3 regions of the Fictibacillus sp. KU28468 genome follow, and region 2 is predicted to be linked to each of the others. Evidence: a T-box and tRNA genes for the amino acid it is inferred to sense, from the RefSeq annotation. Region 2 holds a T-box; the other regions hold tRNA genes.

Region 1 (10,011 bases), 1.0 Mb from region 2:
CTCGTTTTGGTTCTCTATTTCTACCGATCCGGGAGCCGGAAGAAAAGCTGGATAGTGGGGTCCAAGCCATCAAGAAAGATAGGTTTTCAGCTCCTTTCAGCGGGGCTTCTATTATCATTGAGCTCAATGATTTTACTTTTATTCCAGCTGGCGGATGCGTTTACGTTCGTAAATCTTCTGCAGCAAAATGGGGTGTCGCTAGGGGAGGCAAGAAGTTTAAAAGGGATCTTTGACAGGGCGCAGCCGCTCCTTCAGCTGGGTACGGTCATTGCAACATCCATTTCCCTTGCTGCTGTCCCAGCGGTGGCCGCGGCAAAAGTACGTTTGGACTCTGCCAGAATTCAAAAAATATGCGGTATCTCGATAAAGGCTGTTTTTATTATCGGTCTAGCCGCTTCGGCAGGCCTTGCCGTGATTATCGAGCCTGTAAACCGGATGCTTTTTGAGAGCGCGGAAGGATCCTTGGAAATCGCAGTCCTGGGTATCTCTATCCTGACCGTTTCCCTTTTCCTTGTATCCACCGGCCTTTTGCAGGGGATGGGTTACAGTACCTATCCTGTGATGAGTGTATCAGCTGCTTTTATTGTTAAAGTGGCAGGAAACCTTGCTATGATGCCGTTATGGGGTCCAATGGGAGCAAGTTTTGCCACTGTATTGGCATCCATTGCCGCAGCGGCAATAAATCTTGTCATATTAGAAAGAACAACAGGCTTTGCTGCTGCAGAAAAATTATATGGCATACGCATCGGCGGCTCTGCGGCTGTGATGTCGCTTACGGCATGGCTCATAAAATCAGGATTGGATCGTGTGATGACAGAATCCAGATCGGCGGATGCTGTCATTTCACTGGCTGCCAGTGCAGGCGGCGGGGTCGCTCTTTTTGTGGCACTCGCAACAGCTAAAGTATTTAAGGTGGAAGAACTGGTCCGCATTCCTAAACTACAAAAATTACAGCATATGTTGAAACGCTGGAAAGAAAGAAGGAGTTAACATGCCTTATTCGATAACAATACTTGGACTGGGAGCAGGGGACCTGGATCAGCTCACTGTAGGAGTGTACCGGATGCTGCTTAAGGCAGAACATGTCTTTGTCCGTACAAATGATCATCCAGCTGTAGCTCAGCTGGAGCAGGAAGGCGTCAAGATGACTTTCTTTGATGACATCTATGAAAAACATGATGCTTTTGAAGATGTTTATCGTGAAATCACTTCTGTTTTATTCCAAAAGGCTTCTTCAGATCACATCATCTATGCCGTGCCGGGTCATCCGCTTGTTGCCGAGCAAACCGTTCAGCTGCTGCTGAAGGAAGCTGACAGCCGCGGCGTTGAAGTGAAAGTGGCGGGAGGCAAAAGTTTTCTGGATGAGATGTATACCGCTTTAAAAATTGACCCGATTGATGGATGTCAAATCTTGGACGGCACCAGCTTGAGGAAGGAACACATCCAGATCCGCAACCACCTCATCATCGTGCAGGTGTATGATGGATTCATCGCTTCCGAAGTAAAACTGACGTTAATGGAAAAGTATCCGGATGACTTTAACGTTGCTGTTGTGACCGCTGCAGGAAGTGCCGAAGAATCCATTCAGTGGGTTCCCCTCTATGAACTGGATCGTTCTGTCACGCTCAATAATTTGACGGCCGTCTATGTTCCTCCAGTTGATAAAGAAGAAATGCTGTACCGGGATTTTGAGCATCTGCGGGGTATCATCAGAGAACTGCGCGGGCCGGACGGCTGTCCATGGGACAAGAAACAAACGCATGAATCGTTGAAAAAATATTTAATCGAAGAAGCCTATGAAGTGCTTGAGGCCATCGATGATGAAGATGATGAGCATCTAGCGGAGGAATTGGGGGACGTTCTCCTTCAAGTCTTGCTGCATGCCCAAATCGGTGAAGATGAAGGTTATTTTTCAATGGATGAAGTGATCTCGGGTCTGGCAGAAAAAATGATCAGGCGCCATCCTCATGTATTCGGTGACGTAGAAGCCGATACAGCGGATGAAGTGCTTCAAAATTGGGAGCAGATCAAATCTAAGGAAAAAGGAAATGAGCACCGCCGCTCGCTCCTTGATGGGGTAGCAAAAGGGCTTCCTGCGTTGCACAAAGCTTATGATTATCAGAAAAAAGCAGCAAAGGCCGGTTTTGACTGGGATGAGGTCACGCCTATTTTAGATAAGTTAAGGGAAGAGTTCGATGAATGGAAGGCCGCAGAATCCGACGATGAGCGCCGTAAGGAATTTGGGGACATGCTGTTCACCATGGTGAACCTCGGACGTTTTTACGGCATCCATCCGGAAGAAGCACTGGCACTGACGAATCAAAAGTTCTATGCCCGGTTCCGCTATATCGAAAATGAACTAAGCAAAGAAGGGCTAACTCCAGAGGAAGCATCTCTGGAAAAGATGGACCAGCTCTGGAATCAGGCGAAAGAAAATTTGTAAAACCGGGAAGGAATCTGTTTTTTCTTAGAGAATATTGTTCGAGAGCAAGCAGAACCCTTAAGTTTTCTGGACTTTGCCCGAATCTTTTGAAAGAATGCTAAGGAGGTTTTTAAAAATGAACAGAAATGAACTAGTGACAAATATTGCTGAGAAATCAGGTTTAACCAAGAAAGACGTTGAAGTGGTAGTAAGTGGTCTTGTTGATGAGATTACAAATGCGTTGAAGAGCGGGGACAAAGTACAATTCGTAGGATTCGGAACGTTTGAAACAAGAGAGCGTTCAAGCCGTACAGGGCGCAACCCGCAAACTGGAGAAGAGATCAGCATCCCTGCCTCTACAGTTCCGGCTTTCCGTCCAGGGAACAAGTTAAAGGAAGCCGTAAAGTAAATGCGTCTTGATAAATTTCTTAAAGTCTCCCGTCTTATTAAAAGAAGGACGGTAGCAAAGGAAATTTCTGATCAAGGCCGCATCGCCATCAACGGCAAACAGGCCAAATCCTCTTCGGTTCTGAAAGCCGGTGACGAACTTTCTATCCGCTTCGGACAGAAACTCGTGACCGTTCGCGTAGACGAGCTAAAGGAGTTCACTAAAAAAGAGGAAGCTGGCCAAATGTATACCATCATCAATGAGGAATCACTTCAATCAACGGAAGAAGAGCCTAAGTTCTAGGCTCTTCTTTTATTTAGCTCTGTTAGTCCATGTATGTTGTTGATTTTTTGTGGGGTGTGATTGAGAAAAAGACTTGAGGTCTCTTTTAAACATTAGTATGCGATGTCTGGTCTTTAGCGGCCGGAGGGGGAAACTTATCTTTTGTTTTCAGCTTAAAACATTAATTTCATCCCTAGTCCTCGGAGGATGCGCTTTTCTTTGTTTAGTCCAAGTTCTAAAGTTGTCCCTCTTTTCATAAACATAAAGCGAAAGAGGGGGATTAGAATGGACCAATATCATAACTATGGCTCCTTAAATAATGCGAACCTTCCAGATCATGACGTGAAAATGGTTGGCCGGAAAAAACTTGAGATCACTGGTGTCAAACAGGTTGAAAGCTTTGATAACGAGGAGTTTCTACTGGAAACAACGATGGGCTTTCTTGCAATCCGGGGTACCAACCTGAAAATGAAGAATCTGGATGTGGAATCCGGCATGGTGTCCATAGAAGGGAAAGTATTTGACCTTGTTTATCTTGACCAGCAGAGCGGGGAAAAAACCAAAGGATTTTTCGGCAAGCTTTTCAAATGACCTTATCTGTACAATTCCAGACGATGCTGTCCATGGCAGCCATGGGAATATGGATCGGTATGGCGATTGATACGTATGGCCGTTTCGTCCATGAACGCCGAAAATGGTACTGGCTGCACTTTATCAATGACTTGATTTTCTGGCTTCTGCAGGCACTGATTGTCTTTTATGTTTTGCTTCATGTGAACCATGCCAATCTCCGTTTGTATATTTTTGCGGCTCTTTTGTGCGGCTTCAGTTTTTATAAAGCGTTGCTGCAAACAGGCTATAAACGCGTGCTGGAAGTAATGATCCGCATTGTCACACAATTGTTCCGCTTTTTCGTACGGCTTTTCTATGGATTTATAATAAAGCCTGTAAAATGGGTAATCTCTATCATTTTAGCTATAGGCATTTTGGCGGCAAGATGGGTTTGGGCCATTGTTTTCACGCTGCTCAAGATTGTTTTTTCTCCAATAAAATGGTTATTTAGACTGATTTCGCGTTTCATTCCTAAGCAAACATGGTATAATTTAAAAGGTAAATGGCTAAAAAAAGCAGGGATTCTTATTTCTCTGAAGAATACAGTCAAAAATTGGTTCCGCAAACAGGAGAAATAGGAGGGTGGACATGGTCCAGTTTAATAAAGAGAAGATTACTGAATTAAATACGGGCTACGTTAAAGAACATCATCTCCAGCAAAAGATCGACGCGAAGAAGAAACGTGGTTTATATCGACGCCTGGCAGCTTTTATGGTGGTTTTTTCGTTTTTTGCCTTTATGCTGATCTCAACCATCACTTCCCAAATGGTCTCACTCGAGGATAAGGGGAAGCAAGAAAAACACCTGAAGGCCAAATTAGAGCAGACGAAAAATAAGAAGTCACAATTAAAAGATGAAGTGCATAAACTAAAAGACGTTGATTATATCGGGGAGATTGCAAGGCGTGATTACTTCATGTCAAAGAAGGGGGAGACCGTATTTAAAGTACCGGGGTCTTCGTCGGATTGACATCCCGAATTTTTCACATGTATAATAAAGTAAACTTATGAATACCTAAGGAGGAGCATTTTCTTCATGTCAATTGAAGTAGGCAGCAAGTTGCAAGGTAAGGTTACAGGAATTACTCATTTTGGAGCGTTTGTCGAGCTGCCAGGAGGAACAACCGGACTTGTGCACATTAGTGAAGTTGCGGACAATTATGTTAAGGACATTAACGACCACTTAAAAGTCGGTGATGAAGTCGAAGTTAAAGTCATGAATATCGAAAAAGACGGCAAAATCGGCTTGTCCATTAAAAAGGCGAAAGATAATCCTGCACCGGTGAGAAGCAGCTACGGAGCAAACAAAGGAAACTTTGGTGCACCGAAAAGCGGCGGATTCGGCCCGTCAAAAGGCGGATTCAATAAACAGCGCAAAGGTTCTCCTCGCGGCAATGGTGGTTTTAACACGGCTGTAACATTTGAAGATAAAATGAGTAAATTCTTAAAAGACAGTGAAGACCGTCTGGCAACATTGAAACGCCAAACAGAGTCAAAACGCGGCGGACGCGGAGCTCGCCGAGGCTAATAGGCTGCTGACTTGAATGCTCAAGCTTCACAACCTTATATAAATACAAAGACATCTCTCAAGGGATGTCTTTTCTTTTTGATTTTTTCAGGCGGATCGGCTGCTTCAGCTTTTTATTTTTAATCTTTTTTGAAAAACCGTTGACAGGGTGTATGGATTCTTGTAATATACTACTTGTGTCTTTAACATGGCGGTGTAGCTCAGCTGGCTAGAGCGTACGGTTCATACCCGTGAGGTCGTGGGTTCGACTCCCTCCGCCGCTACCATGTTTTTCTACAAAAAAAATAAGACTGGCCCGTTGGTCAAGCGGTTAAGACACCGCCCTTTCACGGCGGTAACACGGGTTCGAATCCCGTACGGGTCACCAATTACATATAATTATCAACCCTGTATTTTTATAAAAAAATACAGGGTTTTTTGTATTTGTCCAAGACAATACAGATTTTTTGTATTTGTACGTCGAGAAGTTTTTTGAACATGCTCTAATCGTTTGACAAAAAATGTGAATTACCTGTGGGTATAATGATACACACAAAAACTATAGGGGTGGTGTGGAGGATGTATCAAAAGGCGGACAGAAATGTAATGGGACCTCTTCGGGTGATGGTGTGGTTTGAGAAGACGCAGAATCTTTCAGTCGGCATGAGTAAACGCTTCATGCACAGGCTGGAAAGTGTGCTTTTAAACTGGAGACTGTTGTTGTTTGCTGTTGGTTTTTTACTTGGACGAGCTATGATTCTATCAGAGATAACACCTTTTGCCTTGCCGCTGATCGCTTCAGTATACATTTTGCGGAAGGAACGGACAGGTATTGCGATTCTTGCACTGATGGCCGGTGCGCTGTCCCATATGCCCATCAACGCATTTTACATAATAACGGGAGTTGTCATTTATGCTGTTTATCAAAAAGCAGCTGACCTGATGACAAAGAACCGTGCCAGATGGGTGCCGGCCGTCGTATTCTTGACAAGCATAACGGCCAGGCTGGCGACCATCTTTCTTACGTCAGGAAACCCTCAAATCAGTGAGTACATGATGGGAGCTGTTGAAGCGGGCCTTTCACTCGTACTTACCTTGATCTTTTTGCAAAGTATTCCTCTATTGAACTTCAAACGAATTCCACAATCGTTAAAGAATGAAGAAATCATTTGTTTTATGATATTGCTGGCTTCTGTCATGACCGGGACCATCGGATGGGAAATTCACCATTATTCGGTTGAACATATCGTTTCAAGATATTTAGTTCTGATGTTCGCGTTTGTTGGCGGAGCGGCGATCGGCTCAACGGTCGGCGTCGTAACGGGGTTGATTTTAAGTTTGGCCAATGTAGGTAGCCTCTACCAAATGAGCTTGCTTGCTTTTGCGGGTCTCTTGGGCGGGCTGCTGAAAGAAGGGAAGCGGCTTGGTGTCGGTTTCGGCCTGTTAATCGGCACATTACTGATCGGTCTGTATGGCGAAGGAAATGTAGCCATTATGCAGACGATGATTGAGTCAGGTATTGCCATTGCTCTTTTTTTACTCACGCCGAATGCCGTGATTTCGAGCATTGCCCGCTATGTGCCGGGATCCCGGGAACATTCTAATGAACAGCAGCAGTATGTTAAAAAGATCAGAGACGTGACGGCGAACCGTGTAGAACAGTTTTCGTCAATGTTCCAGGCGCTGTCTCATTCCTTCTCTTCCTATGGAGAAGATGAATATGAAGAGAGCAACGACCGCGAAGTTGATTTGTTTTTAAGCAACATCACAGAAAAAACGTGCCAGACTTGTTTTAAGAAGGAACAGTGCTGGGCAGTTAATTTTACTAAAACGTATGAGATGATGTCCCAAATTATGTACGAGCAGGAGCAATATCAGGAAATAAAAGATCGGCGGCTTAAACTAGAATGGGAAAAGCATTGTGTGAAGCCTCAAAAGATTACAGATGCTATTTCGAAAGAGCTCTCTCAGTATCGGGCCAGCCAGAAGCTGAAGCAGCAGGTGCAGGAAAGCCGGAAGCTGGTTGCTAATCAGTTGCTTGGCGTATCGCAGGTGATGGGGGATTTTGCGAAGGAAATCCAGCGAGAGCATGCCAACCATCAGGTGCAGGAGGAGCAGATTAAAGAGGCGATCCTGCATGCGGGCATTGAGCTGGGGCATATCGACGTATACAGCCTTGAAGCGTCCAATGTGGATATTGAATTGAGCCTCCCATATTGCCAGGGCAGCGGGGAGTGTGAAAAAATCATTGCCCCTCTTTTATCAGATATCCTTCAGGAGACGATTGTTGTAAAAAAAGAGGAGTGCAGCTATTACCAGAACGGCAATTGCCATGTGTCGTTCGGATCGGCACGTGAGTTTATCATTGAAACAGGCATTGCTTCTGCGGCAAAGGGAGGAGCATGGCTATCCGGCGACTGCCATTCCACGATCGAGCTTGGCGGCGGAAAATTTGCCATTGCGATTTCAGACGGCATGGGAAATGGAGAAAGGGCTTTTAAAGAGAGCAATGAAACACTGGAGCTGCTTCAAAAGATATTAAAATCAGGAATCGATGAAGAAGTGGCTATCAAATCGGTCAACTCAGTTCTTTCTCTTCGCACGACAGATGAGATCTTTTCCACACTGGATCTCGCTATGATTGATCTGCAGGATGCTTCACTGAAATTTTTGAAGATCGGCTCATCACCAAGCTTTGTCAAACGCGGTGACCAGGTAAGAATGATTGAGGCAAGCAACCTTCCCATTGGAATCATTGAAGACTTTGAAGTCGATGTGGTCAGTGAGCAGCTGAAGGCAGGGGACCTGCTCATCATGATGAGCGACGGAATCTATGAGGGGCCAAAGCATGTGGAGAACATTAATGCGTGGATGAAGCGGAAGATCAAAGAGATGGGGACAGACGATCCTCAGGCCATGGCAGACTTGCTTATGGAAGAGGTCATTCGCACAGGATCGAATTCGATTGAAGACGATATGACGGTGGTGGTAGCGAAAATAAACCGTAACATTCCGAAATGGGCATCCATACCTCATTTTCCGAAAATCAATATTAAACGCCCGAAAGCTCAATAATTTCAAAGAATAAAAGTATAAATCCCCTCATCGATGACAAGGATGATAAAAGCAAATCATGATGAGAGGAGACGATTTATATGGACATAAAAAAAGGGACACTGCGCCAGGTGCTTCTAATCACAGATGGCTGCTCAAACCAGGGCGAGGACCCGGTTGCGATGGCGGCGCTTGCACGCGAACATGGCATTACGATAAATGTAATCGGCATTATGGAAGAGAACAGTCCTGAATACCTTCATAAAGGCTTGAAAGAAGTGGAGGATATATCCTTGTCAGGAGGTGGGGTGAGCCAGATCGTCTATACGGCACAGCTTTCCCAGACTGTTCAGATGGTCACGAGAAAAGGGATGGCACAAACGATTCATGGCGTCATCAACAGCGAACTTCAGCAGATTCTTGGGAAAGATTCGACTATCGAGGACCTTCCGCCAGAAAAACGGGGGGAAGTTATGGAAGTGGTAGATGATCTCGGGGAAACCATGGATCTGGAATTGCTTATTCTCGTAGATTCGTCCGGGAGCATGGAGAAGAAGCTGGCTACTGTACAGGAGTCGCTCATTGACTTATCCATATCCCTGAACTCAAGGATGGGCTACAATCAATTCGCTCTGTATGCATTTCCGGGCAAGAAGGATGATACAGAAAAGCTGATCGATTGGACCCCTCAGTTAAATTCGATCACCAGTGCGTTCAGCAAGCTTTCATCGGGAGGTATTACCCCGACCGGTCCGGCGATAAAAGCCGCGATCAATGAATTTACGAACAGGCGTTCAAAAAGGAGATTGATCACCGGTGATGAAGAAGAATACTTCGAAGGGTCAGGTTTTTAAGCTCAGGGCCGGTGAACTGGTTACCGGCAAATGGCACCGAAACGAGTATTCCATCATTAGAGAGCTGGGCTCAGGGGCTACAGGAACTGTGTATCTTGCTGCCGGAAGAAACGGCAAGGTCGCTGTTAAAACAGGCCATGACAGCATGGCGATTATTTCGGAAGTCAACGTGTTAAAACACTTTTCAAGGGTCCAAGGCAAAATCCTTGGGCCTTCTTTAATCGATGTGGATGACTATCTTCAAGGACAGCAGCAGATCCCCTTTTATGTGATGGAGTATTTAAAAGGAGATACATTGTTTCACTTCATGAAGAACCATAAAGAAGAATGGGCGGCCATCCTCCTAGTCCAGCTTCTCACGGATCTGCAGATGCTTCATCAGGCCGGGTGGGTATTCGGCGATTTAAAGCCCGACAACCTGCTCGTCGTAGGGCCTCCGCACCGCATTCGCTGGATCGATGTGGGAGGAACGACTCAAATTGGGCGGTCGATCAAGGAATATACCGAGTTTTTTGACAGGGGCTACTGGGGTCTTGGTACCCGGAAGGCTGAACCCTCCTATGACCTGTTCGCTGCAAGTATGATTATGATCAACCTGGCGTATCCCAAACGGTTTGATAAAAGGAAGGACGGGGGACAGCAGCTGAAGGACGCTGTCAAAAACAGCGCCATGCTGTCTCCCTTCCAATCAGTTCTCCTGAAAGGCTTGTATGGAAAATATAAAAGCGCCGAAGAGATGCGCAATGAAATGGTTTCCACCCTGAACAATAAGGGAAGAAGCAAAATGCCGGCCCAGTCTGTAAACGGACAGCGGTCAAGCAGACGGTCGGGACAGAGGATCATAAAGAAAAAGAGGAAAAGAGCGGTCATGTTCGAAACGGTTCTCTTGGGCT
Region 2 (10,011 bases):
AGCTTGAACTGCTTCAAAGACAGTTATCCCCTGAAATGGCTTTCTACTATCACTTTTTCAAAGGCGTCTATGCCTACAGTATGAACCAGTACATAGAAGCTGTGGCCTGCTATTATGAAGCGGAAAGATTTATGGGCAGTATTGAAGATAAGATCGAAGTTGCCGAATTTTTTTATAAAGCGGCCACTGCCTATTATCACAGCAGGAAGTTTCTGCTTTCACTCAGCTATGCAAAACTGGCTAAAACCACGTATGAAGAAGTTTCAAAAAACGATCTCAGAAGTGCAGACTGCGAAAACATTCTAGGTCTCTGCTGTCTTAGTCTAAAACAGTACGAGCAGGCAGAAGAGCACTTTTTGGATTCACTGGATATCGCTGAGAAGTTTAAAGATGAAGAGCTTCTCAACTTTATACGCTATAACCTTGGATTCCTTTATTCTGAACAAAATTTGTCCGATATTGCCATTCGCCACCTTAGCGAACTGTACAGCAAGGAGTTTATCCCCCATAAACTATCCTTCCTGCTCGCACGGGAATACTTCAAAATGGAAGATAAAGAGAATGGTTTTTTTTATCTCCAGCAAGGCATGGACGTTTGCAGCACCATTCAGAATGAAGAGTATATTCACCACCTGCAAATTTTAAATGCCCAGTACTCTAATCTTCCCTCTGAGGAAATCGAGCAAGTTGTTACTGAGCATTTGAAATACTTTGAAGAACAGCAGTTATGGGGCTTTGTACAAGATTATACCGAAGCCATTGCTACGATTCTTCATCATGAAAAAAAGTTTGAGAAAGCCAGTACTTATTTTTATCAGGCGTACCGCGCTAAAACCAAAATTGAAGAAATGGGGTATTTACGATGAAAAAAGCAAAAATTTTACTGGGAACTTTTTTGGTTTTAACAGCCTTGATGGGTGCAGCTGCTGCTAATGGCAGCCTTCAAAGCGAGCACGGAGTAATTCGTGACACACCTACACACGTGTAAGATCAGAATTTGAGCTTGTCATAAAAAAGAGCCCGATCGGCTCTTTTTTTATGGGTTCAAATCATTATAAAGGAGATTTCTATGAAACCAGCACTTCCTTACGACGTAATCGAAGTAAATAACATGAAAGCCAGGGTCATTGCAAGCTTTCCAGATACTGTAGTGGCAGATTTCAAAGAATTTCAGGAGGTAGATCCACAGCACGAAAGGCAAGTCATCAAGCATGGTGCATATAAGATCGTGAAATTGGATCAGAATAAAAATAAATAATAAAATCCCCCTGGATCATTCCAGGGGGGTTTTATTATTTATTAATTGGTTGATAGCCCTCTCGCTTTAAAGACTGCATCAATTGTTTTTGCATTGCGGCCGCCATTGAGCTGCTGATCTGCCTGCTTGATCGCCCGTGCCCCGTCATTAAATGTTGCATTGGGTGTCAGTGACCAATGAGACTGCAAAATAATTTTTGTAGCAGCGTCCCTTCCAATAGCTCCTGCCAGCTCATATAGAGGCTGAGACCAAATCTCTCCATCCGCATGAACTTCCCCGGCAACATCCCTTGGGTATACTTTATTTTCATCCAGTCTTCTCAGACAAGGAGGGTTTGACGAAGAATAGGAGGTTGAATCCCATTCCGCAACACAAGCATGTCCAAATCCATCCCCTGTAACTGCATCCTCATAGGTTGCACCAAGATAGTCTCCAAAGCCCTCCCCCATAGATCCTCCTTCAAGGGAGTCTCCAAAACCTGGAACCTGATTGTCCTGAATAGAATGTCCATATTCGTGAGCGATGACTCCTGCATCCTCAGCATCATCCACTCCGCCAGAACCAAAGGTAAGATCCTTCTTCGTCGGGCTGTAAAAAGAGTTATCCTGTTTATACGTATTCACATTCGCTGTAATCGTACGGTTGTTGATGTTGGTAAAACCTAGCGATTGAATGTAGCGCTGCAAGGTATCAATATGATAGTAAGCCATTACATCTTCAAATTGATTATCCGAGCGAGTGTAATTGAATGTAAGGGTTGAACTTTTCGTCCTTGCTTTTGAGTTAATGGCAACATATTGGCCTGCCAGTTTTCCTGATCCATCAAGACCCAATAATTGAACATTTTTAAGCTGGGCGTTCAATGCTGGTGAATCCGCATCATTATTGTCTGCCAGCCCTGCCGCACTTCCACTGGACTCCACCGGATTCGGTAGAAAAACCTGCCCTGAACCTGTTGCTTTTTGGTTAAGATCCTTTTTCTCTATTAATCTCCCATTGCCCGCATGGACGATCGCTTCCCAGGCCCCAAATGGTTCATTCGCATGAATCACGACTTTATACACAGGAATGGCTTTGCCGTTTTGAATCACATAGCCAAACGTGTTCTCGGTCGTGCCCCACTTACCTTTTCCTTTGTCATTGATATAGGCAGCAGCCTTTGTCTCAGCCTGCTCCTTTGTAAGCTTGTCCGGCGCACGTTCAACTGAGTTATATGGTGTATAATCTGAGACTATCAAACTGACATGTCCATCAAGATCGACTGTCGCGGTAAGCTGCTTGGAGAAAACAGGTGAACCGTTTACCATCTGCTGATAACGCACATAGCTGCCGGCAGCTGTTGAAATGGTCGTAACATAGTCCAGGCCTGAGAGATCATTTGAAAGGTTGTACTTAGCGGCATTCCTTTTTAAAAAGTCATCTGCAGAAGATTTCGCGCTTAATGATTGAGCGTTTACAGCATTTCCTCTTAAAGCAGGGCTGTTTCCATGCTGAAAAGAAGGCATACTGACTGACAATAATATCACGGCCGCGGCCGTCAATGCCATGTTCCTCTTTTTCATTCCCCTGTCTCCTCGCTATCATAATTTTCAGACAATTTAATTTTACTCCCGGAGGTGACACGCAAGCAATAGACTTATTTATCTATTTTATTGTAATACTGGATATCATTTGAATATATTTGCTATAATAATGGTTACAAAATCCTTATTCAAAAAAGCAATGATGAGAAAAGTAGAATCGTACTATTTTTACACAGAGAGCTTCGGCAGCTGAAAAGAAGCAAAAAATGACGGTTTGAAAATGGTCTCTGAGCTCTGTCCCGAACGCTTCTTTACGCAAGTAGGCGGCAGCAAGTGGTGGCACTTGTTATCAAATCCACAGTATAAGAGTGTTTTTTATCCACTCCGTACTAGCTGAGGTGACAGGCGCAAGCCTCTCATGAATGAAGGTGGTACCACGGGAAGATCAGCCCCGTCCTTATCTATGTTTAGATATGGACGGTTTTTTTAATGTCTAAGCATGCAATCCAACAGTTTAGCCAATTCTGATATAACTGAACTCTAAATTGAGGAGGATGACTAATGGCGATTTTTATTGGAGGAGCCTGGCCCTATGCGAATGGCTCACTGCACACTGGTCACATTTCAAGTCTGCTGCCCGGAGATCTGTTAGCCCGCTATTACCGCCTAAAGAGAGAGAACGTATTATACGTTTCAGGCAGTGACTGCAACGGGACACCGATTACTATCCGGGCAAGGCAGGAAAATATTTCACCGCAGGAAGTAGCGGACCGCTATCATACCGAATTTCAGGATTGCTTCACCAGGCTCGGTTTCTCGTACGACTGTTACACGAGAACGGACCACCCCCAACATCATGAGGTCGTTCAGAAGATTTTTCTTACTTTATTAAACAACGGATATATCTATAAAAAAGAAATGGAGCAAGCGTATTGTGAATCCTACGATCAGTTTCTGCCTGACCGTTATGTTGAGGGTACATGCCCCGTATGCGGAAAACAGGCGCGAGGAGATCAGTGCGACTATTGTTCTACCATCCTTGATCCTGCTGATCTGCTGGACCGGACATGTAAGCTATGCGGCCAGCCGCCCGTGTTCAAGCTTACTGAGCATTTCTATTTTGCGCTTCGTAAGTTTCAGGAAAAGCTGGAAAGAGATGTTAAACGAGCAGAGCAGCAACAATCCTGGCGGCAGAATGCCATTCAGTTGACTAAGCGCTATCTACAAGAAGGATTGATCGACCGTGCCGTTTCACGTGACTTGCCTATTGGAGTAAGTATCCCGATTGAGGGCTATGAAGACAAAAAGGTGTATGTCTGGATTGAAGCGGTGTCAGGCTATCTTTCTGCCAGTCAATTATGGTCACAGGAGACTGGCAATGATGATTCACTCTTTTGGAAGGAAGACACGATCACGTATTATGTCCATGGCAAGGATAACATTCCGTTCCACACCATCATCTGGCCTGCCATCCTGCACGGAACTCAAAATCCCGCCCTTCCCCGTCACATTGTTTCGAATGAATATTTGACACTGGAGAAGAAAAAAATATCCACGAGTAAAAATTGGGCGGTCTGGGTTCCAGACATTCTGGAGAGGTACCATCCGGATTCGATCCGCTACTTCCTAACGATCAATGCACCCGAAAACCGGGATACTGATTTTTCATGGAGAGAGTTCATCTATAGCCATAACGGCGAACTGCTTGGCGCCTACGGCAATTTTGTGAACCGGACACTTAAATTTATTGAAAAATATTACGGGGGGCTCTTGCCAAAGAGTAGAGTTGATCGTATCGCAGAATCCCTTTTACCTCCTCTTTACCAAAAGACAGGCCGTTTGATTGAAGAGTCCCGTTTTAAAGAAGCACTTGAAGAAATTTTCGCTTACATCCGTTCGGCGAATAAATATTTTGATGAACAGCAGCCTTGGAAACAAATTAATGAGAACCCTGCTGGCTGTGAGAGAACAATGGCTACCTGTGTTGCCATTATCACTAATCTCGCGCAGCTGCTGGAACCATTCCTTCCTTTTTCGAGCAAAGAAGTCCAGCAGGCACTTGGAATGAAAGAATCATCGTGGAAGGTGATTTATCCGGACCGAATTCAGCTTTCAGGTGTAAAGCCGCTGTTTGAGCGGATTGATATTAAACAGATCGACGAAGAACTAAAGCGCTTGGGTAATCCTTCTTGATCCTTACAAAATGAAAGGACGAAACACCCGAACCCGGGGTTCGTCCTTCTTTTTATTTTACATCACCTTTTTATCCAACTGGCTGGCTGATTCATCCATAACGGGGCGCTTCCAGAGAATTATCCCTCCGATCAAATACAACAAAGAGGTAAGATAAAACAATGAGCCGATGGTTAGAAAATCAATCATGTATCCTGTCATGATGACAGCAAGTGCTGCCCAAATAGACGTCCATAAATGATAGTGGCCCACCTTTTTACCGGCATTTCTTCTTTCCGTGTGGCGGGATAGGGCTGTTTTTTCTGTTGTTTTCTGAAATGCTCCCAAAAGGCCCATAACTATCTGAATAACATAAACATGCCAAGTCTCAGATAGGACTGGAACCAGCAGCATGACCACCGCCATTCCCCATGCATAGATCAGCAGCAGTATACGGTCACCAAACCTGTCACTCCACTTGCCAATGAACGGATGAAATAAGGCGGAAGATAAAGCAAACAGACCATAGGCCCAGCCGAATTGAGAATAGCTGTCACCCAGATTGCGGAGAAGCAGCAGATAAAAAGGAAATACGATGCTGCTTGCCGTCATCATGACGCTTTGTGAACGTATGAGCTGTTTATAGGTCATCTCCGTACTCCTTATAAAAGTAGTTCATGAACATTTCGGACGGATCATACTTTCTTTTCAGTGCAAAGAATTCCTGCGTACGAGGATAGGCACGTTCCAGCTGGCTTTGGCTGGCGAAAGGGTAATAAGGCAGATAATAGCTGCCTCCATGATCGAGTGTAATATTAATGAGCTTGCGGACTACTCTTTTAGTATCAGCAGTGCCTTTCTTGCTTTTCTCCTGATTGATCAGCCAAACAAGGGCAAACATATCCTTTTTCGCATACGTCATCATCGCCTGCTGGTCTTGATCAACATAGCGTATCGTAATATTCAGCACATTCAGATCTTCTTTAGTAAGAACTGCCTTTAAGTCATCCACATAAGAAGAGAATTCATCCACTGGAACAAAATATTCCTGCAGGATCTCTGTCCTGTTTTGGCTGTCATATTCCATAAATTCACTGTCTGAACGCATAACATTATTCCGTGTCTCCACTTTTCCATTTTGCTTCAGAAAATAGTTTTTCTGAGTTTTCCATAATAATTCCTTGCCCCAGCTGCTGTACCGTGACGTTCCGAGCAATACTTTAGGCAGCACGACATTTCCATCGTTCCTCAGCGGCTCATTTTTTGTTGATTTTTGATTCTGCAGCAACCGGTAATTGGTAACGTACATCTCTTTAAAAAACGAAGGATCGGGTGCGATGGACAGGCGGGCCATATGCATACGGATGTTAGGATCATGCTTGACCTTTCTTTTAAAATAGTCCGTATACTCACTGTAGTCCATCGCGATTACTTCATTTTCATACCATTCATCCTGTGCTAATTTAAGTGTTACATCTAGTATGACGCCAAATAAACCATAACCCCCATTAACGAGTTCAAACAGCTCATGATTTTGTTTTCTGCTGACATTAATAATCGTCCCATCTGCTTTTAACAGCCGCAAAGACTCTACCGTATCAATTAAAGAACCATACCTTATATCTCTCCCATGTACATTGACACTGATCGAACCGCCAACGGTGAAAATATTTTGGGACTGCATCACTTGAACGGCGAGTCCATTTCCATGTATATAACGCTGGATATCGTTCCATGTTGCTCCGCTCTGAACAGTAATTCTTTTTTTATCAGGCTGAAAATTCAGTACTCTATTGTATGTTTTCATATCAAGCATAATAGAGTCTGGGAAGTACGTTTGCCCTCCCTGGCTGTGCTGCATGCCCGCAATGGATATCTTTTCCCCTGATTCCGACGCATCCTTAATCCATTTCTGAAGTTCTTTCTGTGATGTGCTCCGTCTGATTTCCTTTACTTTTGTCGGCAATAAACGTGCCGCATCTTCCACGGTTTTAGATTCCTGCCGATGTTTGTATGCAGCAAATGACGCCGTCCAGCCGACTATGAAAATCAGCAAGAAAACAGCTAAAATAATATTTCTCTTCATAAAATAATCCTTCCTATCCACTGTTCCTTCGTCCGCGTTTATGTTACCAAATTAACCCATATGTGTATATAGTTGTTTTCACCTAGACAGATTGGTAACAGCCAAAACAAAACGGGTGGATTTCTCCACCCGTTTTCCAATCTTATTTAGGAGCTTTCATCTTTATTTCTGGAAGCTTTTTCACTGGTTGTTTCTTTTATCCCAACCTTTAAACCTATGACCGCGTATAGAATGGCTGCAGCTGTAACAGACAGTCATAGGAAGGTATGTAAACCGAGTTCATGATCACCAGCAAAACCTCAGAACATAACTTCAGTAAAAAACCCCATTCGGCTTAAACGAATGGGGTTTTTTTACTCTTTTTCTTGAATGTTGTTCAGTATTTTACCAAGGCTTCTCTTCAAGTTTTTCAGTTCATCGTCTTCCATCTTTATGTTTTCAAGCAGTGCTCCGGGAATACATGCTGCTTTCTCACGCAGCCCTTCCCCTCTTTCCGTCAAGGAGACCATCACACTTCGCTCATCCTGCTTGGAACGGTTCCTCATGATCAGTCTATGAGCTTCCATTCTTTTCAGCATTGGTGTCAGGGTTCCCGAATCGAGGAACAGCTTCTCACCAAGATCTTTCACGGCTAGCTCTTTCTTTTCCCATAGTACGAGCAGGACCAGGTATTGCGGGTAGGTGACGTCGAGCTCCTCCAGCAATGGACGGTACTGCTTCGTGATTTCACGGGCAGCCGCATACACCATAAAACAGATCTGGTTTTCCAGTTTCAATGGGTCTTTACTCATTTTTCTTCGCCTCCTCTCACTTCATAATCCTATTTCCACTATATTTCAACCAAACATTACGGTCAAATTAAATTGTTCACAATTTAATTTTTGACAAACAAATCGCTTCATGTTAGATTGATATTAAGTAATTAAATTGTGCACAATATAAATCAAAAGGGAGAGATCATGCATGAAATCTTTATACACAGCAAAAGCAACCGCAGACGGCGGACGACAAGGTAAAGTTAAATCCAGTGACAGCACTCTTGATTTTTCACTATCCATGCCAAAAGCACTTGGCGGAAAGGAAGAAGCAGGTGCTACCAACCCTGAACAATTATTCGCTGCAGGTTACGCAGCCTGCTTTGACAGTGCTCTTCAGCTTGTAGCCCGCCAGGCAAGAAAACGAGTTGAATCCAGTGTTACCGCAGAAGTAAGCATCGGCAAAGATACCGATGGAGGCTTTGGTTTAGCAGTTGCTTTACATGCTGCCATTAAGGGAGCCAGTCAGGAAGAAGCCCAGCAGCTGATCGAACAGGCTCACCAAGTTTGTCCATATTCAAAAGCAACCCGCGGAAACATTGAAGTGACTCTTCACGTTTCAGCTGTATAATGAATGCAAGAAGCCAGTCTCATGATCCGGGACTGGTTTTTGCTTAGGCAAATGGGATGACTTTTTACAGAGTGTCCGTTATAGTAGGTTCACTCTAACTAAACAAAAATGGGAGGAAAAAATGATGAGCCCTATCACAGTTTCAGCCACGCTTACAGCAAAACCTGGACGTGAAGAAGAAGCGCAGAACGTACTTCTTGAAGTATTGAAGCATTCGAGAAACGAGGAAGGATGCTTACACTATAACCTTCATCAATCGCAGGATGATCCAAAAGTTTTTATGCTGTATGAATTATGGAAAGATCAGAATGCAATCGACAGTCATATTGATTCGGCACATTATCAGACTTACAGAACAAACATTGAGCCCCTGATTGATGTACGCAATGTCCAAAAATGGAATCAGATCGGTTAAAAACGGGGTGCCTGGCACCTCGTTTTTCCTATTCATTATTCACATTTGCGTTTTAAAGCAGTGATTTTGCTGCATACATAAGGTAACAGTATTTTTAACAGAAAGGATGCTTTCTCTTGATATCCTTAAGTATATTAGATCAAGTTCCTGTTCCAAAAGGGCAGACTGCTGCAGAGACATTGCAGCAAAGTATACAGCTCGCCCAGATTGCTGAAAAGCTTGGCTATCACCGGTATTGGTTTGCCGAGCATCACAGCACAAAGGGGCTGGCAAGCACGGCTCCTGAAATATTGATTGCCCATACCGCCGCACTCACTCAATCTATCCGGCTTGGTTCTGGCGGTGTCCTTTTGCCGCAATACAGTCCGTTTAAGGTTGCAGAAACCTTTCAGCAGCTGGAAGCTCTTTCGCCGGGCAGAATCGATCTTGGAGTGGGCCGGTCACCCGGCGGTACGATGAAAACGAGACTTGCTTTAACAGACAACATAAAGAAAAGCTTAACCGCATTTCCCCGGCAGCTCCAGGATCTATCGTATTACCTGACGAACTCCCTCCCTTCTGATCATCCTTTTCATGGGATAAAAACTTCTCCTCAAGTCCCCTCACCGCCAGGCCTTTGGGAACTGGGAATGGGCGAAAACAGCGCCAGGCAGGCAGCCGAGCTTGGTATCGGTTATGTATTTGGGCATTTTATCAATCCCGAGAGGGGACAGGAAGCGTTTCAGACCTATTATGAAACCTTTCAGTCATCAGCCTTTTTCGAAAAACCGGCTGGTATCGCTGCGGTTTTTGTGATCTGCGGGGAAACGGATGAGCATGCTGAAGAACTAGCTTTAAGCCAGGACCTTTGGCTTCTCCGTGTTGAAAAGGGCCTGGACAGCCGGATACCGAACATTGAAGAATCAAAATCATACTCCTTCACACAGTTTGACCGGGAACAAATCAAAAAGAACAGAAAACGTATGGTGATCGGTTCTCCAGAGATCGTAAGAGACAAGCTTATATTACTTTCAGAACAGTATCAGACTGCTGAATTTATGATTTTGACAAATGTATTTTCTTTTGCAGAAAGAAAAAAATCGTATGAGAGATTGGCCCATCTATTTAAGTAGCTGCATGTTTATTGATTGGATAATAAATGACACAAAAAAAGAGACCGTCTTAAGGGGAC
Region 3 (10,011 bases), 840 kb from region 2:
GATCGCCAAGCTTCAGGATTTTGTTCAAAAAAACCTCGTCCGGGCCTCTACCACTAAACGTGCACAGAGCCGCAGAAAGCAGCTTGAGAAAATGGAAGTCAGGGACAAGCCGCTTGGTGATGAAAAGTCCGCTTCCTTCTTGTTCGATATAGAACGCCAAAGCGGCAATGACGTATTAAAGCTTGAACAGGTCGCTACCGGTTATGAGGACGGTGTGCCGCTCATCACTAACATTGACTATCATGTTTCCCGCCAGGACAGCGTCGCGCTTGTCGGGCCAAACGGCATCGGAAAGTCCACTCTTTTAAAGGCCATCTTAAAACAGCTGCCTTTATTGGAAGGAAACATCGCTTACGGCGCCAATGTGAAGATCGGCCATTATGAACAGGAGCAGGCGAACCTCAGTTCCAATAAAACTTTGCTGAACGAACTCTGGGACGAGTATCCTGACAAAACGGAAAAAGAAATCCGAACCGTTCTAGGCAACTTTCTGTTCAGCGGGGATGACGTACTCAAGTATGTCAATGAACTGAGCGGCGGCCAGAAAGCCCGGCTTGCTCTGGCTAAACTGATGATGCAAAAAGCCAACCTGCTGTTATTGGACGAACCGACAAACCATCTGGATATCGACAGCAAAGAGGTTCTTGAACAGGCACTCATCAATTTTCCCGGTACTATAGTTTTCGTTTCTCATGACCGTTATTTCATCAATCGGATTGCCACCAAGGTCGCTGAGCTTTCACGGACGAAAATTACAAATTATCTCGGTGACTATGATTATTATATTGCGAAAAAAACCGAGACGCGAGAACGTGAAGAATTAAAAAACAAAAGTCTCCCTTCCTCCCCGCAAGCGGATGAACCCGCCTCAGCCGGAGCGTATAAACAGGACAAGGCGGCTAAACGCGAGGACCGAAAGCGGCAGAGGAGAATTGAAGAAATAGAGACCCTCTTGGAGAAGCTTGAAACCGAGCAGGCTGTTCATGAAGAAGCGTTATGTGATCCCGCCGTTTACCAGGATTATGAGAAAACGCAGGAACATAATGAAAAGATCGAACAGATCAAAGCAGAAACTGAGCATCTTATGGAAGAATGGGAACTGCTCCAGCTCGAAGAAGAATAATGATACACACAACAGCGGTGCCAGGCACCGTTGTTTTTATTTTGCGATAATTCACAGTATCCACAAGGTTATGCACAGCTTTTATAGATAATAACTCTTTCATCAACATAGTTATGCACATTATCCACAGTTGCATAAAATGTTATCCACATTATTTTATGCACAGACATAGAAAGCAGTTTTATTGCTTTTTTTTAATTTATTCACATTATCCCCTGCCCTGTGGATAACTTTGTCCACATCTCACTAAAGCACTAAAATGCCTCAACAAAAAAATCCCTTCTCACATGTAGAAGGGATTCTTACGTTATTGTGCCTCTAAATCGAGACCTGGTACACCATTGAGTGCCCAGTCTGCTCTTTTTCCTTTTTGATAGGCAATACTGCCGGCTGCTCCGATCATAGCAGCATTATCTGTGCATAAGTTGAGCGGAGGAATAATGAGCTCATAGGGAAGATCGCTGAACTTAGCTTCCAGCGCCGCTCTTAATCCTTTATTCGCTGCTACACCGCCTGCTAAGAGCACCTGTTTCACATGATGCTCACGCGCAGCACGTGCGGTTTTTTCTACAAGCACATCAATGACCGATGCCTGAAAGCTCGCCGCCAGATCTTCAGGCTTAATAATCTCTCCGCGCTGCGCCGCATTGTGGACGGTATTGATAACAGCTGACTTTAAGCCGCTGAAGCTAAAATCATAAGAGTCTGCTTCCAGCCAGGCACGGGGAAGGTTAAGGACGGGTTCTCCATCCTGCGCAAGCCGATCAATGTGCGGTCCTCCCGGATAGGGAAGGTTCAAGGTACGCGCTACTTTGTCATAGGCCTCTCCAGCTGCGTCATCTCTCGTCTCACCGATCACTTCAAACGAGCCATGCTCCTTCATCAGAACAAGCTCAGTATGGCCCCCGGAAACAACAAGAGCAAGCAGCGGGAACTCCATCTCAGTGATCAGCCGGTTGGCATAGATATGCCCGGCGATATGATGAACCGGTACGAGCGGAAGACCATGGGCAAATGCCAAGGCTTTCGCCGCATTCACACCGATCAAAAGCGCCCCTACGAGTCCTGGTCCTTCTGTAACGGCAACCGCCGTCACATCTTCCATCGTAATTCCCGCATTCTGAAGCGCTTCTTCCATCACAACCGTAATCTGTTCAACATGATGGCGTGATGCCACTTCAGGCACGACTCCGCCAAAGCGCTTATGGCTTTCAATTTGCGAAGCGACTACATTTGCCATAATTTCTGTTCCATTTTTTACGAGCGCGACCGCTGTTTCATCACAGCTCGTTTCAATCGCCAGTATAATTTCATCCTGTTTCATCAAAGCATCACCCACATCACTAAAGCGTCTTCACCATTATCGCTGTAATAATTTTTTCTGATACCGCCATTCTGAAAACCAAGCTTGCGGTATAAATTTTGTGCTACATAGTTGCTGACCCTGACTTCAAGGCTGAGCCTTGCTGAACCATAACGCTTCGCCAGTATCATCGCCTGCTTCATAATTGCTTCCCCAAGCTTCTTGCCTCTGTATTCAGGGCGGATCGCCACATTTGTAATATGGGCATCATCTATAATGACCCAAACACCGCAGTACCCAACAATTTTCCCATCCGTCTCTAGTAAAAGGTAGTAGGCAAACTGATTATGGACAATCTCATTATAAAAAGCTTCCTGTGTCCAAGGCAGGGTAAAGGAAGCGTGTTCGATTTCAATGATATCCTGCAGGTCATTGACCGTCGCCAACCTGTATGTGTATGTCTCCTCCATGGTCTGCACCTACTCCTTCTGTGCCGCCAGCCAATTCACTTCTGCTTCTGCAAGCTGAAGATAGCTGGGAACAAAATGATGGACAGATTCTGGTTCCTTCCCCATGCCGATTCGTGCCAGTTCAGACGGGCGCGGGTTATGATCAGCTGACGTACCGAACACCGCTTGATCACCGAGCTCTTCTAGAATACTTTCTTTATGCAGCTCTAAATCGTTTCCCAAAAACAGAACCGGTTTCTCCAGGCGTTTCAATTCTTCAAGCCAATTGGTCCTCAATGCAAGCCGGTCCTCTTTTACCGCTTGAAAGCTGCCTTCATCACAGCCATACAAGCCTGTATATAGCTGGGTCCTCCTGGCGTCAAACAACGGGCAGACATAGCCATTGAAGTATTTTCCGTTCTGAGCCAAGACCTCAAGACTGGAAACACCTGCGAGCTCCTTTTTCAGCGCCCAGGCCAGCGTTTTCGCGATTGTTACCCCGATTCTTACTCCTGTATACGATCCCGGCCCTTTCGCCGTAATGATCCGGTCCAGATCGGCTGGCTTCATATTCATTTCTTTCAATAAATCATGAATCGCCGGCATAACCCGGATGGAGTGATTCTTTTTCAAGTTCGTCGTATAATCCCCAATGACTTTCTCTCCATCAACCACAGCAATACCCATGACGAGGTTCGATGTATCTATGGCTAAGGCCTTCATTTTCCTAACTCCTTACATATCGTAATAAATCGTTCGCCTGCAGGGTGAAATTTCAATTCCCTTTTTTCGTCTCCCGTGCGGCGGATCTCAATATTCAGCCGGTCTTCCGGAAGCCGGTCAGCAATGAACTGTGCCCATTCCACCACCGTTACTCCTTCACCTTCAAAATATTCCTCAAATCCCAAATCCTCATCGCTGTCTTCCAAACGATATACATCCATATGATAAAAAGGCAGACGCCCCTTATATTCTTTAATGATGGTAAATGTCGGTGAATTGACCACCCGCTTTACACCCAGACCCTTGGCAAGACCTTTTGTGAATGTCGTTTTACCTGCACCAAGATCTCCTTCAAGAGTAAGCACATCCCCCGGCCCAAGCAAGGTTCCAAGCTTCTCAGCAAGCTCACTCGTTTCTTCAGGAGAAGCTGTTGTTATTAAAAGTTGTTCCATACTTGCACCTCAATCAGAAAAATGGTTATATCCCGCTTTCGACAGTTTTTCAACCGAAGTTCCTCTGTTCAGCAGCACACCGGGCGACCCTTTTGTTACCCGTCCGATCACCATTAAACAAATCCCGGCTTTTTCGCAAGCCGCCTGCACTTCAGGAAAGGCATCCGGAGACATCGTCCCGATCAGTTTGTAATCTTCTCCGCCAAACAGCATCCATTCGTCCTGCATCTTGCTGGGATAGTACTGGATGGCTGCACTTTTTGGAAGTTTATCATGAAAAAGTGTGATCGAAACACCGCTCGCTTCTGCGATCTCATTTGCTTCGCTGGCCACGCCATCACTGATATCGTTCAGCGCCACTCGTCTATTGGACTTCGCCAAGATCCTCCCTGCCCCCACATGTGGCAAAGGAAGCTGATGCTCTTTGACAAGGAGAGCTTCCTCTGTGCTGAATTCACCTTGGTGGGATCGTTCTAAAAGCAGGGACAATCCACCCGCAGAATCTCCGACCGGGCCTGATACAAAAACAACATCATCAGGTTCAGCGTTGCTTCTCAAAAGCTTCCTTCCTTGCTCTACCTGGCCCAATACGGTCACAGATAAAACAAGAGGACCTTTCGTAGAAACGGTATCGCCGCCGATCAGATCCATATCATATTCTTCAGCAAGTGCAGCCATTCCCTTGTAGATCTGGGACAGCTTCCCTTCCTCCCATGAAGGCGGAATAGAAATAGAAACCAAGTAAAAAAGAGGTATACCACCCATTGCAGCAATATCGCTAATGTTGGCGGCAAGCGCTTTATGGCCGACATGAAACGGAGTCAATGTGCTTTGCGTGAAATGAACGTCCTCCACCATCGTATCAAGGCATACAATCTGATCAAGCTCTGAACCTTTTATGAGAGCCGCGTCATCCCCAATTCCTTGTATAAGCGAAGACTGTTTATGGCCGGCCGGACTAATCGTTTTAATCCACTCAAATTCATCTTTCATCGTATGTACCCTTCCACTTTCACGGTCGTTTTTAACAAAAAAGCCTTTTGATTTTATACCCTATCCTATTTAAAATCCCTGTGCTTTTTTTACAAAAAAGCCTTTTGATTTTTCATTCTATAAAAAATCCCTAGGCATCGAATGATCCTAAGGGTTATGTGTCTTTTATTAGTTTATCTTATTTTATGGAAAAAACCTATTTTTACATAAAAAAACACGAAACAAATTGTTTCGTTTACGTTTTAAAAGTAATGGCGGACCCGACCGGGGTCGAACCGGCGATCTCCTGCGTGACAGGCAGGCATGTTAACCACTACACCACGGGTCCATTTATCATTTACTCATGGAGTAGATAAATTAAATTGGTTGCGGGGACAGGATTTGAACCTGCGACCTTTGGGTTATGAGCCCAACGAGCTACCAGACTGCTCCACCCCGCGATGATATGAATGTGCACGGACGATGTGTCCGAGTATCGACTGTCATATGATGTATTCGGCTGACTTTTTCATCCGAACTTATTTATGTCTGAGTCGACAATAATTAATATATCATGAATTTTGAAATCACGCAACTCTTTTTGTATAATTGCACGCCAGTAAATTTTTACTGACGTGCAACTTAAAATTATTATGCCACTTTCTCGTCTTTATTATCCTTTTTATTAAGACCTTTTCCATAATAAAAAGCAACAAGTCCTAAAATCCAGATCGGTCCAACGATAAGAGCGATTCGTGTTTCTTTAAAGTACCCCATGATTCCTACCACCATCAGCAAAAAGGCTAAAGCAATATAAGATCCATAAGGCCACAGTGGTGTTTTGTACTTCAATTCTTTAAGTTCTTGCGGTGATAACGACTTTCTGAACTTTATCTGGGACAAGAGAATGGTTCCCCAAGTCCATATTGCTCCGAATGTAGAGATACTTGTAATCCATACAAATACTTTAGATCCCGGGAAGAGATAATTCAGAATAACCCCGATCAATAGGACTCCTGAAGATACAAGGATTGCCTTTGACGGAACACCGGTGCGGCTGATTTTTTTCATGCCGGCCGGCGCCTGCTCCTGCTCAGCCAGATTGAACAGCATGCGTCCTGTGCTGAAAATACCGCTGTTACAGCTGGAAAGGGCTGCTGTCAAAACAACAAAGTTGATGATTCCAGCGGCTTGGGCAATACCGATTTTATCAAAGGTCAAAACAAATGGGCTTCCAGTAGTACCAATTTCATTCCACGGGTAGATGGACATGATAACAAAAAGTGCACCCACGTAGAATAGTAAAATTCTCCAAAACACAGTGTCAATTGCACGGGCAAGTACCTTTTTCGGGTTTTTAACTTCTCCAGCCGTGACACCAATCATCTCAATGCCCAAGAAGGCGAACATGACCATTTGCATGGACATTAAAATACCTTTAACTCCATGAGGAGCAAATCCTCCATGATTCCAGAGGTTGCTGATCCCTGTAGCAATTCCGTGATTCCCAAAACCGAATATAATAATGCCTAGACCTGTAACAATCAAAACGATAATAGCGACAATCTTAATTAAAGCAAACCAAAATTCAAATTCTCCATAGGCTTTTGCGGTGATTAAGTTGACAGAAGCCATAATAACCAATGCAGCTAGTGCCCATATCCATGTCGGTACATCTGGAAACCATTTTTCCATATAGATTCCGACAGCTGTAATTTCGGCCATACAGGTAACCACCCATAAAAACCAGTAGTTCCAGCCTGTGATATAACCGGAAATCGGACCAAGGTTGTCTTTTGCATACCGGCTGAATGAGCCGGCTACCGGATTATGAATCGCCATTTCTCCAAGGGCTCTCATAATCAAAAACATGACGGCGCCCGCAATCGTATAGGCAACGAGTATAGCAGGACCAGCAAGCTTTATAGCATTAGCAGAACCCAAAAATAACCCAACACCAATTGCGGCACCAAGTGACATTAATGTGATATGTCTTGATTCCAATCCACGGTGTAATTCTTCTTGTTGCTTCATATATCTTGTTGTCCTCCTTGTTGTCTTTGTAAAGCGCTTTCATAGCTATTCTAGCACATTCTCACAAATTCGACAAATCTGATAATTTACCATAAATTCCCTTACAACGCATGATTAAGGGCGTTTTGGAAGACTTCGGTAATGTCCCCCTTATCTTCAATGCCAACCGAAATCCTTACTACATGTTTCGTAATCCCCAGTCTTTTTATAAGCTCGTCCGGCATGGCTCGATGAGAAGTCCCTAGCGGATAGGATACACTCGTCTCCACACCTGCCAGCGTTGCAACGATTTTAACCCATGATAAGTGGCGGAAAAACCCTTCAATATCGGCATCATCACTCAGCTCAGCAGTAACAATTGCTCCGTTGCCTTGCATGCTGGCCGACTCAGGATAATATACCTTTTTAATGGCTGGATGTTCCTTCAAAACCTCTGCTAACCAAGCTGCGTTCTTCACTTGCCGTTCCATTCTTACGCTCAAAGTCTTTAATCCTCTGGCCGCCAGCCACGCATCAAAAGGGCCGAGATTACATCCAAGGTTCGCCATCTTTTCTTTGGCTTTTTGAACAATGTCCTGATCCCCTGTAATGATTCCCGCTGTTACATCACTATGTCCTGAAATATATTTTGTCGCACTATGTATGACTACGTTCACACCCTGCACATACGGCTGAAGAAGGTATGGAGTAGCAAATGTATTATCAATCATCGAGATGACTTTATTTTTCTTGGCCAGCTCTGCTATCCCGTGAATGTCCTCTACTCTAAGCAATGGATTAGTTATGGATTCAGAGTATAAGATTTTTGTATTGGGCTGTATGGCTTCTTGAATGGATTGCTGATCCGCAAACGGGACAAACGTGACTTCATGCCAAACGTCTTCAATTCTGAAGCAAACAGATGGTATGTACCGCCATATAGATCATCACAGGCAACAATATGATCTCCGCTTTGCGCAACTGCAAGCACCGCACATAAAGTCGCTGAGAGTCCAGAAGACGTCGCTGCTCCTGATGGTGCTCCCTCCAGCCGTGCCACTCCCGTAGCTAAATCATCATTGTTTGGATTATCCACCCGTGAATACAAGTACGGCTTGTTTCCTCTGAAATAATCTTCAATGTCATCCAGGTCTTTAAATGAATAGGCAGTGGTTTGGTAAATAGGCTGTACCTTGCTTGCCACTTCCGACTCCCGGATTGTACTAAAATGAACAGCTTTTGTATCAAACTTTTTATCCTTCATGCTAACACCTCTTCAGCCATAATTTCACCTATCATACCATATCAGCTGTAGAAGAGTTATGTGTGTTTATAATAAATTGCAGAGATGCTCTTGGCTGGTGTGCGGAAAGGGGTTTATTGAAGAAAAAGAACTAATTAGGGTTTGTTTTTATAGATTTTCTGGAGTTCCTCCTATGGGGTGGCTTCTTTTTAATGTATATATGAGGGTTCGAGGAGGGTTCGAGGTCAGATGAGGGTAATTTAGGCGATCTTTCCCTGGGCGATTTGGAGCGTTACTTGCGGATTTGGTGGGTTTACTTGCGGCTTTGGCTCGTTTACTTGCGGTTCGACAGCGTTTACTTGCGATTTTACACCCGTTACTTGCGGTTCGACAAGGTTTACTTGCCTATCACGTCATTTTCATACTTATTTGGTTGATCCCTCGATGGTTTTAGTTTGTATTGACTTTACCCTTTCGTGTTCTCTTTAAAAATCCTTTTTTTGTGGCTAAGGGATAAGAATTTGAAGGTTCTACTTTGTTGATTCGGGATCGTTACTTGCGGGTTTGTACGGTTTACATGCGGCTTCGGCCCTTTTACGTGCGACTTTGAAGGATTTACATGCGGGAATGGAGACTTTACGTGCGACTTTTCACCCTTTACATGCCAAACCCATCATTTTCATAATAGAACATACAAAAAAGCACCGCTGGAATCAATCCAACAGTGCTTCGTGCATGCCCGGCAACGTCCTACTCTTACAGGGGGAAGCCCCCAACTACCATCGGCGCTGAAGAGCTTAACTTCCGTGTTCGGTATGGGAACGGGTGTGACCTCTTCGCTATCGCCACCAGACATATGTAGGTTTTTCAACCTAGTTTGAGGTATATTCCCTCAAAACTAGATAACTTTTCATCCAAACTTCTGATTATTTTAAGGATAAGCCCTCGACCGATTAGTATCTGTCAGCTCCACGTGTCACCACGCTTCCACACCAGACCTATCAACCTCATCATCTCTAAGGGGTCTTACTCACTTGACGTGATGGGAAATCTCATCTTGAGGGGGGCTTCATGCTTAGATGCTTTCAGCACTTATCCCGTCCACACGTAGCTACCCAGCTATGCCCCTGGCGGAACAACTGGTACACCAGCGGTGTGTCCATCCCGGTCCTCTCGTACTAAGGACAGCTCCTCTCAAATTTCCTGCGCCCGCGACGGATAGGGACCGAACTGTCTCACGACGTTCTGAACCCAGCTCGCGTACCGCTTTAATGGGCGAACAGCCCAACCCTTGGGACCTACTTCAGCCCCAGGATGCGATGAGCCGACATCGAGGTGCCAAACCTCCCCGTCGATGTGGACTCTTGGGGGAGATAAGCCTGTTATCCCCAGGGTAGCTTTTATCCGTTGAGCGATGGCCCTTCCATGCGGAACCACCGGATCACTAAGCCCGACTTTCGTCCCTGCTCGACTTGTAGGTCTCGCAGTCAAGCTCCCTTGTGCCTTTACACTCTGCGAATGATTTCCAACCATTCTGAGGGAACCTTTGGGCGCCTCCGTTACAATTTAGGAGGCGACCGCCCCAGTCAAACTGCCCACCTGACACTGTCTCCGAACCGGATCACGGTTCCAGGTTAGAATTTCAATACAGTCAGGGTAGTATCCCACCGACGCCTCCATCGAAGCTGGCGCTCCGACTTCCCAGGCTCCTACCTATCCTGTACAAACTGTAC

The links. A T-box is a leader RNA that pairs with one kind of tRNA and senses whether it is charged. The one in region 2 lies ahead of metG (methionine--tRNA ligase), so its partner is inferred to be a tRNA-Met.
Region 1: it has a tRNA-Met gene. The T-box ahead of metG (methionine--tRNA ligase) is inferred to sense a tRNA for this amino acid. The anticodon was not compared.
Region 3: it has a tRNA-Met gene. The T-box ahead of metG (methionine--tRNA ligase) is inferred to sense a tRNA for this amino acid. The anticodon was not compared.

What each region holds. Positions count from the first base shown of each region.
Region 1 covers NZ_CP110666.1:8,161-18,171, reverse strand. The annotation lists gene OKX00_RS00100 (putative polysaccharide biosynthesis protein) at 1-990, shown strand, start outside; gene mazG (bifunctional methyltransferase/pyrophosphohydrolase YabN) at 992-2,443, shown strand; gene OKX00_RS00090 (HU family DNA-binding protein) at 2,559-2,831, shown strand; gene OKX00_RS00085 (RNA-binding S4 domain-containing protein) at 2,832-3,113, shown strand; gene yabP (sporulation protein YabP) at 3,378-3,683, shown strand; gene yabQ (spore cortex biosynthesis protein YabQ) at 3,680-4,282, shown strand; gene OKX00_RS00070 (FtsB family cell division protein) at 4,293-4,673, shown strand; gene OKX00_RS00065 (S1 domain-containing RNA-binding protein) at 4,740-5,231, shown strand; tRNA gene OKX00_RS00060 (tRNA-Met) at 5,421-5,497, shown strand; tRNA gene OKX00_RS00055 (tRNA-Glu) at 5,524-5,598, shown strand; gene spoIIE (stage II sporulation protein E) at 5,790-8,285, shown strand; gene OKX00_RS00045 (VWA domain-containing protein) at 8,372-9,118, shown strand; gene OKX00_RS00040 (serine/threonine protein kinase) at 9,084-10,011, shown strand, end outside.
Region 2 covers NZ_CP110666.1:3,353,624-3,363,634, forward strand. The annotation lists gene OKX00_RS17560 (tetratricopeptide repeat protein) at 1-866, shown strand, start outside; gene OKX00_RS17565 (hypothetical protein) at 863-988, shown strand; gene OKX00_RS17570 (hypothetical protein) at 1,070-1,258, shown strand; gene OKX00_RS17575 (M36 family metallopeptidase) at 1,300-2,763, opposite strand; T-box leader at 2,972-3,243, shown strand; gene metG (methionine--tRNA ligase) at 3,343-4,974, shown strand; gene OKX00_RS17585 (MFS transporter) at 5,032-5,604, opposite strand; gene OKX00_RS17590 (FAD-binding oxidoreductase) at 5,594-7,039, opposite strand; gene OKX00_RS17595 (MarR family winged helix-turn-helix transcriptional regulator) at 7,393-7,830, opposite strand; gene OKX00_RS17600 (organic hydroperoxide resistance protein) at 8,003-8,425, shown strand; gene OKX00_RS17605 (putative quinol monooxygenase) at 8,550-8,840, shown strand; gene OKX00_RS17610 (LLM class flavin-dependent oxidoreductase) at 8,957-9,952, shown strand.
Region 3 covers NZ_CP110666.1:4,192,207-4,202,217, forward strand. The annotation lists gene OKX00_RS22125 (ABC-F family ATP-binding cassette domain-containing protein) at 1-1,123, shown strand, start outside; gene tsaD (tRNA (adenosine(37)-N6)-threonylcarbamoyltransferase complex transferase subunit TsaD) at 1,431-2,447, opposite strand; gene rimI (ribosomal protein S18-alanine N-acetyltransferase) at 2,447-2,896, opposite strand; gene tsaB (tRNA (adenosine(37)-N6)-threonylcarbamoyltransferase complex dimerization subunit type 1 TsaB) at 2,906-3,598, opposite strand; gene tsaE (tRNA (adenosine(37)-N6)-threonylcarbamoyltransferase complex ATPase subunit type 1 TsaE) at 3,595-4,050, opposite strand; gene thiL (thiamine-phosphate kinase) at 4,060-5,043, opposite strand; tRNA gene OKX00_RS22155 (tRNA-Asp) at 5,296-5,371, opposite strand; tRNA gene OKX00_RS22160 (tRNA-Met) at 5,407-5,483, opposite strand; gene OKX00_RS22165 (amino acid permease) at 5,674-7,056, opposite strand; partial or broken gene OKX00_RS22170 (trans-sulfuration enzyme family protein) at 7,158-8,299, opposite strand; rRNA gene rrf (5S ribosomal RNA) at 9,016-9,131, opposite strand; rRNA gene OKX00_RS22180 (23S ribosomal RNA) at 9,212-10,011, opposite strand, start outside.